DNA from 3 places in the Streptomyces globisporus C-1027 genome. Region 3 is predicted to be linked to each of the others. Evidence: riboswitches for the same ligand, from Rfam matches in the RefSeq annotation. Region 3 holds a riboswitch; each other region holds the start of a gene.

Region 1 (3,264 bases), 5.6 Mb from region 3:
TCAACGGCACCGCGCAGACCGCGACCCGCAGCACGTCCTCCCCGTGCGGCGGCGCCACGACCGACTCCCGCACCGCACCCCGCAGGGAGACCCGCAGGCCGTCCTCCTCGTCGATGCCGAGCCCGTGGGCGTACGGCAGCACCCCGTACGTCCGCCGCCCGGTCAGCCCGTACAGCATGTCGAGCCCCGGCTCCAGCAACGAGACGTCGCCCCGGAACTTGTTCACCAGGTAGCCCGCGACCAGCGACTGGTCCTCCGCGCTCAGCAGCGCCGTCGTCCCGAAGAACGAGGCGAAGACCCCGCCCCGGTCGATGTCCCCGACGACCAGCACGGGGAAGCGGGCGGCCCGCGCGATCCCCATGTTCACGATGTCGGTGCGCCGGAGGTTGATCTCGGTGGGGGAGCCCGCCCCCTCGCAGATCACCGCGTCGTACGTCGACCGCAGCTCCTCCAGGCAGTCGGTCACCGTGCCGAGCAGCGCCTCCTGACGGCCCCCGTGGTACCCCCGGGCGCTCATCTCGCCGACCGGCTTCCCCATCAGGACGACCTGGCTGGACCGGTCGCTGCCGGGCTTCAGCAGCACCGGGTTCATCAGTGCCGTCGGCTCCACCCGGGCGGCCTGCGCCTGCATCGCCTGGGCGCGCCCGATCTCCGCGCCCTCGCGGGTCACGAAGGAGTTGAGGGACATGTTCTGCGCCTTGAACGGCGCGACCTTCACCCCTCGGCGCACCAGCCAGCGGCAGATGCCCGCCGTGACCACGCTCTTGCCCGCGTCCGAGGTCGTTCCCGCGACCAGCAGCCCGCCGCCCCTCATGCCCGCCCCCGTTCCCGTACGGCACTCCACCGTGTCGCACCGCTCATGCCCGTCCCCGCTTCCGCCCCGCGACCGACCGCCGCGCGGCCAGGTGGCCCGCCGCCAGCCGGCCCGCCACACACACCCCCAGGGCCAACGCACCGACCCGGCGCGACAGCCGCACCGCGCGCTCGATGTCCGCGCCCCGGACCTCCCGCCCGGCCGCCCCGTTCAGCACCGGCCGGTGCTCGACGCGCCCCGCGTACGCGAGCGTGCCGCCCAGCCGTACGCCGAGCGCCCCCGCGAACGCGGCCTCCACGGGCCCCGCGTTCGGGCTCGGGTGGCGGTGTGCGTCCGCCTTCCAGGCGCGTACGGCCTCCGAGGGCCGCCCGCCGCCGACCACGGCCAGCGCGGCCGTCAGCCGGGCGCCCGGCCACCCCGCGACGTCGTCCAGGCGGGCCGAGGCCCAGCCGTAGCGGCGGTGACGGGGCGACTTGTGGCCGACCATCGCGTCCAGCGTGTTCACCGCCCGGAACCCGACCAGACCCGGCACCCCGCCGATCGCCCCCCACACCAGCGCGCCGACGACGGCGTCCGACGTGTTCTCGGCGACCGACTCCACGACCGCGCGGGCGATCCCCGGCCCGTCCAGGGAGTGCGGATCGCGCCCGCACAGATGCGGCAGCCGCTCCCGGGCCACCTCCAGGTCCCCGGCGGCCAGCGCGCCCCCGATCGCGCGGGCCTCGCGGCCCAGCGACGTACCGCCGACGACGGACCAGGCGGTGGCGGCGGTCAGCGCGACGGCGAGCGCGGGGCGTCCCCGTACGGCGCGGGCGGTCAGCGCGGCTGCCCCCACAGCGCCTCCGGCGCACACCAGGGTGTGCAGCGCGCCCCGGCCACGGTCGTCACGCCACAACAGGGACTCGACCCGCGCCGCGGCGCGGCCGAATCCGGCGACGGGGTGGCCCCGCCGGGGATCGCCGAGCAGCGCGTCGGCGACCATCCCGGCCGTGGCGCCGTACGCGAAGATGCGATCGGCACGCACGGCTCAGCCCGTCGCGGAAAGAGGCGTTCCGGCACGGAGGGGCACAGGAAGCGGCGCAGGGAAGGGCGCACGGCGGCCGGGCATGGCGTAGGTCCTCACTCAGGGTCCGCGCCCTGGTTCGACGTGACCGACGACGAGAGTCTCCTGGCTCCCGGATCCGCAGTTCCCCCGGCCTTCCAGCCCGCGTACCGCGAGCCGTGACGTCCGGTGTGGGGGAGTGCTCCCCGGTGACAGTGGCGGGACCGCGCCGGATTCGCACCGGCTTCCTCTGCTGTCGCCGTAAATGGCTCCGGCAGTCCACCACGCCCCGAGAACAGCCGTCAACTCGCTGTTGACCTGCGAGGCTCCACTGTGGGCGGACGCACATCGGGCCGGACACACGAGGTGTGTCCGGCCCGAAGGGAGTGCGAGGAACGCGGGGGTGCGGCGTCAGGCGACGATCAGATAGATCCCGTACGAGACCGCCGCGACGCACAGCGCGAAGCAGGCGTACGCGCCGGTGCGCGCCAGCGCGACCGACCCGCCGGAGGCGCTGCCTCCGGCCGTGGCGGACTGCTTGGAGAGAGCGACGATGCCCAGGGTGAAGAGGCCGACCAGCGCGACGGTGACCACGAGGCTGACACCGAAGACGGAGGCGAGAGCTGCCCAGTCGATTTTCATGCGGATCTGTCCTTACACCTTGGCCGGCGGCCGGGCCGGGTCGTCGGGCGCCGAAGCCGGGGCCGGGATGCTGGAGATGAGCTCGGGCTCGGAGGCCGGGACTCCGATGGGCGGCGGCTGGACCGCGGCGATGGCCGTGGTGACGACGCCCTGGGGCTCGTCGCCGTCCGTGTCGTTGACGTTGGTGTGGTCGACCGGCTGGCGGCGCGAGGCCACCCAGATGGCGAACGAGCCGCCCACCAGGATGACCGCCGTGACGGCGATGCCCCAGGGGCCCTGCTTGGTCAGGAACTCGGCGCCCGCGCCGACCAGACCCGCGGCCGGCAGGGTCAGACCCCAGGCGACGAACATCCGGGTGGCGGTGGACCAGCGGACCACGCCCCCCTTACGGCCGAGGCCCGAGCCCATCACGGCGCCGGAGCAGGACTGCGTGGTGGAGAGCGAGAAGCCGAGGTGCGAGGAGGCCAGGATGACGGTCGCCGCGCTGGTCTGGGCGGCGAAGCCCTGCGGCGGCTGGAGGTCGGTCAGGCCCTTGCCCATGGTGCGGATGATGCGCCAGCCGCCGAGGTAGGTGCCGAGCGCGATGGCGACACCGGCGGAGACGATGACCCACATGGGCGGGTTGGAGCCGGGGGCCAGGACACCGCTGGTGACCAGGGCGAGGGTGATGATGCCCATCGTCTTCTGGGCGTCGTTGGTGCCGTGGGCGAGCGAGACGAGACCGGCGGAGGCGATCTGCCCGGCCCGGTAGCCCTTGGCGGTCGAC
Region 2 (3,264 bases), 6.8 Mb from region 3:
TCCTGGCCGCCCGGGAGGCGGTCGCCGACGCCGGGCTCGACCCGGCGCACTGGGACGGGACCCGGGTCGCCGTCGTGGTCGGCACCAGCAGCGGAGGATCCGCCGGACTCACCGAACAGGCCGTCGCCCTGGAGCGACGCGGCCCCGAGGCCACCTCGCCCTCGGGCATCCTGCTGACCATCCCGAACATGCCTGCGGCCGAGATCGCCATCGCGATGAAGGCCACCGGACCGAGTCTGGCCCCGTGTACCGCCTGCTCGTCCGGGGTGACCGCGCTGTCGGTGGCCCGGGACATGCTCACGTTGGGCCAGTGCGACATCGCCATCGCCGGGGCCACCGAGTCGATCGTCTTCCCCGTCGCCATGACCGGTTTCGCGCGCTCCGGCGCCGCGGCACCGCGGGACGGCGACCCCGCCCGCCTCTGCCGCCCCTTCGCCGCCGACCGGACCGGGATCGTCATGGGCGAGGGCGCGGCGATCATGGTCCTGGAGCGGGCCGAGGAGGCCCGCGCCCGAGGAGCCTCTCCCCGAGCGCTGATCGCGGGCGCCGGGGCCACCACCGACGCCCATCACCCCACCAGCCCGCACCCTGCCGGGGAGGTCGCACGGGCGGCCGTCGACGCCGCGCTGCGCGACGCGGGCTGGCGGGCCGAGGACGTCGACCACGTCAACGCGCACGGCACGTCGACCCCGCAGGGCGACGCCACAGAAGCCGCCCTGATCGGCCGGGCCTACCCGCACCGGCCGCCCGTCACCGCCCCCAAGGGCGTACTGGGCCACTGCATGGGGGCGGCCGGCGCCATCGAGGCGGGCCTGACGATCCTCACGCTCCAGCACGGGGTGATCCCGCCGATCGCGAACCTGGACGCCCCCGAGCCCGGGTTCGCCATCGACTGTGTCACCAAGACCCCGCGCGAGGTCCCCGTACGACGGGCCGTCAGCCACTCCTTCGGCTTCGGCGGCCAGAACGCGGTGATCGCCCTCCAGGCTCCGTAGGGGCCGGCGTCACCTTCCCGTCTGCCGGGCGACGACGGGAAGGTGGCGCCAGGCCCTGGGCCTGCCCGAGCGGAATCCGCACAGCCGGTACGGCGGGCCGACCCCGCGCCGTACCGGCCCCGCGCCGTACCGGCCCCGCGGCCGTGACCCACCGCACCGCGCCCGAGCTGCGAGAAGACGCGTGATAGCTTGCCGGGGCCAGTCGAACCCCAGCGACGGGGTCAGGGAATCCGGTGCGAATCCGGAACTGACGCGCAGCGGTGAGGGGGACGGGCGGGGCCACGGCCACTGGAGCACACGCGTGCTCCGGGAAGGCGTCCCGCCCGGACGAACCCGAGTCCGAAGACCTGCTGGCACCCGCGCCCGCACCGGGGCACGGGAACCGTACGACGGGCTCCGCGGCTGGGCCCAGAGACACAGAGGTCCTTCGTGCTGTCCACGGCCACCCCCGCTCCGATACGTACCGCCGCCCTGCTCGCGGCCGGACTCCTCCTGCTGACCGCCTGCGGCGAGGGCGGGAGCACCGGAGCCACCGACGGGAAGAAGGCCGAGGGCTTCCCGCTCACCCTGAAGAACTGCGGGCGCACCGTCACGGTGAAGGCGCCGCCCCAGCAGGCCGTCTCCGTCGACCAGGGGTCCACCGAGATCCTCCTCTCGCTCGGCCTGGCCGACCGGCTCGCCGGTACCGCCACCTGGAGCGACCCGGTGATGAAGGGGCTGGAGAAGGCCAACGCGGGCGTCGAGCGGATATCGGAGAACCGGCCCTCCTCGGAGAAGGTCCTCGACAAGGAGCCCGACTTCCTCTCCGCCTCCTTCGCCTCGACCCTCGCCAAGGGCGGCGTCGCCCCGCGCGAACAGTTCGAGAAGCTCGGCGTCCCGACCTACGTCTCGCCCGCCGACTGCGTCGGCAAGGACAACAGCGGCAGCGGCGACGGGGCCCGCACCGCACCCCTGACGATGGACAGCGTCTACACCGAAGTACGCGAACTGGCCCAGGTGTTCGGTGTCCCCGAACGCGGCGACGCCCTGGTGAAGAAGCTCCGGGCCCGGGTGGAGAAGGCCACCGACGGCATCGACGCCTCCGACGCCTCCCTCCTCTACTGGTTCTCCGACTCCAAGGCCCCCTATCTCGCGGGCTGCTGCGGTGCCCCCGGCGTCATCACCAAGGAGCTCGGAGCGAAGAACGTCTTCGACGACACCCATGACGAATGGCCCCAGATCAGCTGGGAGACCGTCGCCGACCGCAACCCCGACGTCCTGGTCATCGGCGACCTCAGCCGCACGACGCAGACCGCCGAGAGCGCCGAGAAGAAGATCGAGTTCCTGGAGTCCAACCCGGTCACGAAGACGATGGACGCCGTCAAGAACCGCCGCTACGTGCTGCTCAGCGGCCAGGCCATGAACCCCACCATCCGGACCGTCGAGGGACTGGAGCGTGTCGCGGCCGGACTGCGCGACTTCGGGCTCGCGGGGTGAGCACCGACAGCCGTACGGCCGCGAAGACGGCCGACGCGCCGCCTGCCGCCCGCCCGGACGTTCCCGCCCGGGTCGGCGCGCCGCTCACCGTCCTGCTGTGGGGCGGCGGACTACTCCTCCTCCTGGCCTCCGTCGCGGTCGCCGTCACCATCGGGCCCGCCCGGATCTCCGTCCCCGACGTCTGGTCGACCGTCGCCGCGCACCTCGGGTTCGGCGCGAGTGACCTCAGCCCGATCCGGGACGGCATCATCTGGAATCTGCGGATGCCGCGTACCCTCCTCGCCGCCGTGTGCGGCGCCGGGCTCGCGGTGTGCGGCACGGTGATGCAATCGCTGCTGCGCAACCCGCTCGCCGACCCCTTCGTCCTCGGTGTCTCCTCCGGCGCCTCCACCGGGGCGGTCGTCGTGGTCGTCCTCGGGGTCGGCGGGGGAGCGGTGTCGCTGTCGGCCGGAGCGTTCGTCGGGGCGCTCCTCTCCTTCGCCCTGGTGCTGCTGCTCAGCCACACCCTCGGCGGCTCCACCGACCGCGTCGTCCTCTCCGGCGTCGCCGCGATGCAGCTCTTCTCCGCCCTCACCTCCTTCGTCGTGATGACCTCCGCCGACGCCGAGCAGACCCGCGGGGTGCTGTTCTGGCTCCTCGGCTCGCTCAGCGGCGTCGGCTGGAGCGAGGTCGCCCTGTGCTCCGCCGTCCTCGCCGTCTGCCTGGTGGTCTGCCTGGCCCACGCCCGTACGCTCGACGCCTTCGCCTTCGGGCAGGACGCCGCCGCCGCGCTCGGCGTGAACGTCGCCCGCAC
Region 3 (3,264 bases):
CGGCCCTCAGACGATGCCGCCGTTGGCCCGCAGCACCTGCCCGTTGACCCAGCGGGCCGGGCCGGCGAGGAAGGAGACCACCTCGGCTATGTCCTGCGGGGTCCCCAGCCGTTCCAGCGGCGGCTGGGCGGCCATCCGTGCGACGGTCTCCTCGTCCTTGCCGTCCAGGAAGAGGGCGGTGGCGGTCGGCCCCGGAGCCACGGCGTTGACCGTGATGTCCCGGCCGCGCAGCTCCCGGGCGAGGATCAGGGTCATGGCCTCGACGGCGCCCTTGGTCGCGGCGTACGCGGTGTAGCCGGGCAGGGCCAGCGACAGCACCGAGCTGGAGAAGTTGATGATGGCCCCGCCCGCGCGCAGCCGCCGCGCCGCCTGCTGGTCGACGACGAACGTGCCCCGGATGTTGGTGCGGAGCATCCGGTCGAGAGTATCGAGTTCGAGCTCGGCCAGCGGGGCGAGTGCCATGACCCCCGCCGCGTGCACCACCACGTCGATCCCGCCGAACGCATCCTCGGCGGCATCGAAGAGAGCGGCGACCGCCACCTCGTCGGCCACGTCCGCCTGCCGGGCGATGGCCTCGCCACCCGCGGCGGCGATCGCGGCGACGGCGGCTTCGGCCTCGGTCTGGTTGCCCGCGTAGTTCACGACGACCGCGAAGCCGTCGGCGGCGAGCCGTTCGGCGCTCTCGCGGCCGATGCCCCGGGACCCTCCGGTGACCACGGCCACCCGGCGAGGGGCGGATGTCGATGCGGTTGCGGACTGATCGGTCATGGCATTGCTCCTGGCGACTGGGGTCGCGGCCGTTCCGTGAAACCCGATGAGATCAACGCTAACACCATCGCGTTATCAACGCTACCCCTCGATCGTAGCGATGCTACTGAACATCGCTACCCGCCTCCGCGCCCGCCCGCACACCACAGAACCCGCCGGATGCTCCCCGGCGGGTTCTGTGGTGTACATCAGTCACTACGTGCGCGCGTCGGCACGCGCGGGCTCAGCCCACCGCACTCGCGGTACGCGGCGCCGCCGCACGGGGGGCGGGCGTCAGAAGCCGCTCGGTGAGAAAGCCGAAGACGATGCCGAAGGTGCTCCACAGCGTCGCCTGGACCGCCAGCGTCGAGAGTCGGAACTCCCACAGCAGGGTCGCCGGGAAGTCCTTGCCCACCTCGTCGAAGGAGGGCAGGAAGGCGTAGGCGAGACCGATCAGCAGGACGAAGCCCGCGACGACCGCGATGCTCGCGTTCCAGTTGCCCAGGCGGGGTGCGAGCCGCTTGCCGATGATGACGGCGGCGACGGCCAGCAGCACACTGAGGGCGACCATCAGGAAGAACAGGGTGGTGCGCTTGCCGATGGTGTCGGGGTTGCCGACGGCGGGCGGGTTCGCCGGGTACTTGAGGAACGGTACGACGTAGACCGTGAGCAGGGCGGCGCCCGCGATCAGCGCCGCCGTGGCCCGGGGGCCGAAGTTGCCGATGCGGCCCAGGGCGTAACAGAAGACGAGGGCAGCGATTCCGCCCACCGCGACGCCGAAGACCAGGACGCCGGTGGCGAGTCCCCCGGTGGCCTGCATGGTGCGGCTGACCAACTCCTCGCCGCCGCCGTGGTCATGACTGTGGGCCTCTTCGAGGGCGATGGCCGCGTCCACCTGGGACTCGCCGAGGAAATAGGCCACGACGAGCGCGAGCGCGCCCGCGATCAGGCCCGCGAGCATGCCGCGCACGAGCAGGGCTCTGACAGATATGGGGTTCACGATGGTTTCCTGATTTCTCTTGCTTGCCGCTGCCGGGCGCGTCCGCTGATTCCCCGGCGGATGTTCTCTCCGGCGGGGCCTGGTTCCTCAGATGTCTCAGTGGCAGGGGAAGCCGAGCAGGTGGCGGCCGTCGTGAACCCACTCGTGGACGCCTTCGCCCGAGATGAGTGCGGTGGCGCCCTGTTCGGCGCCGACGAAGTACAGCAGGACGAGCATGAGAATGCCGAAGAAGACCGCCCAGGGGGCAATGGCTTTCGCCGAGATCGGAGTGATCTCGGATGTCCCCGTAGCGGAAACGGCGGACTGTGCCATGGCAGAACCTCCTGTGGGAACACGCGTCCCTGTTGTGGTGCCTCAGACGAAGGTGCCGGGTCTGACTTCCCGCCCGAAGGCGGGTTCACAGTGGCGCGACCGTGCCGGATTCTCACCGGACTTCCGTCCCACCCTCGTCATGGTCGACGAGACCATACCGCCTGTACGCAGGCGCCGCCATGGTCAAATGTGCAGCGTCACGGGGGCCGAATTCCTTGGGGCGACAGGGCTGCGGGGCCACTGGTGCCGGATTGAAAGCAGGGACATGACAGTACGGGTGATGTTGATCTCACCGGCGATGAACGCGGCGCTGCGGGAGGCGCGCTTCGACGGCGACTCCCCCCTGGACCGGTCCGGCCGGGAGAGTGCGCGGGCCGCCGCCGGTACGGTGCCGACGGCCGGGCTGGTACTCAGCGGCCCCTCCGGCCAGTGCCGCGAAACCGCTGAGGCCCTCGGCCTGACGGCCCGGACCGAACCGGCCCTGGGGGGCTGGGACCTGGCGGACTGGGCCGGCCGCCGCCTCGACGAGGTGGCCGCCGCCGAACCCGCGGGGGTGGCGGCCTGGCTCGGCGACCCGTCGGCGGCTCCGCACGGCGGCGAGTCGCTGTGCGACCTGGTGACCAGGACCGGGGCGTGGCTGGACTCCCTCGGGGGGCCGGACGCACCCGGCGCTCGTTTCCTGGTGGTGGCCGAGGCCGCCGTCGTCCGGGCGGCGGTCGTCCACGGCCTGCGCCTGCCGGCGGAGGCGTTCTGGCGGCTGGACGTCGCCCCGCTGATGCTGACCGAACTCAGCGGGCGCTCCGGCCGGTGGAACGTGGGGCTCGGGCGCCCGCTCACCGCTCCCCCGGCCGGCTGACCGGCACGGCCCGGCGCTCACCGGCCGGCCACCACAGCCCACCGCTCCTCACGGCCGACCGGCCGTCACATTCCTTTGCTCTCCCGCCAGTCGGGCCGGACCAGCACCGCCGTGGCGACGATGTCGCCCTCGACCCGCCAACGCCCGTGCAGCGTCGTGGGCAGGGCCGGATCGGTGAGCAGCAGACGGGCGGCGAAGGTGCCCTCGGCGGCGGTGGGGCCCTGAGACCCATGGTCGCTCCCCGGACCGTCGGTGCGATGGAACGTCAGATCGGCCTGGTCGAAGTCGAGTTCGACACCGGTGACCGGATACCAGGTCTTGAAGACGCTCTCCTTGGCGCTGAACAGGA

What was found. Region 3 has a riboswitch for cobalamin ahead of WQO_RS31885 (CbtB domain-containing protein). Riboswitches for the same ligand answer to the same signal wherever they lie in the genome.
Region 1: it holds a riboswitch for cobalamin, as region 3 does, so the genes downstream of both, WQO_RS07085 (cobalamin biosynthesis protein) here and WQO_RS31885 (CbtB domain-containing protein) in region 3, are expected to answer to the same signal.
Region 2: it holds a riboswitch for cobalamin, as region 3 does, so the genes downstream of both, WQO_RS01895 (ABC transporter substrate-binding protein) here and WQO_RS31885 (CbtB domain-containing protein) in region 3, are expected to answer to the same signal.

The regions. Positions count from the first base shown of each region.
Region 1 covers NZ_CP013738.1:1,619,238-1,622,501, reverse strand. The annotation lists gene WQO_RS07090 (cobyric acid synthase) at 1-814, opposite strand, end outside; gene WQO_RS07085 (cobalamin biosynthesis protein) at 858-1,838, opposite strand; cobalamin riboswitch at 1,956-2,133, opposite strand; gene WQO_RS07080 (hypothetical protein) at 2,268-2,498, opposite strand; gene WQO_RS07075 (inorganic phosphate transporter) at 2,511-3,264, opposite strand, start outside.
Region 2 covers NZ_CP013738.1:469,456-472,719, reverse strand. The annotation lists gene WQO_RS01900 (beta-ketoacyl-[acyl-carrier-protein] synthase family protein) at 1-995, shown strand, start outside; cobalamin riboswitch at 1,178-1,364, shown strand; gene WQO_RS01895 (ABC transporter substrate-binding protein) at 1,425-2,471, shown strand; gene WQO_RS01890 (FecCD family ABC transporter permease) at 2,468-3,264, shown strand, end outside.
Region 3 covers NZ_CP013738.1:7,220,955-7,224,218, reverse strand. The annotation lists gene WQO_RS31895 (SDR family oxidoreductase) at 7-768, opposite strand; gene WQO_RS31890 (CbtA family protein) at 992-1,747, opposite strand; gene WQO_RS31885 (CbtB domain-containing protein) at 1,844-2,059, opposite strand; adenosylcobalamin (AdoCbl) riboswitch at 2,105-2,198, opposite strand; gene WQO_RS31880 (histidine phosphatase family protein) at 2,325-2,915, shown strand; gene WQO_RS31875 (4'-phosphopantetheinyl transferase family protein) at 2,981-3,264, opposite strand, start outside.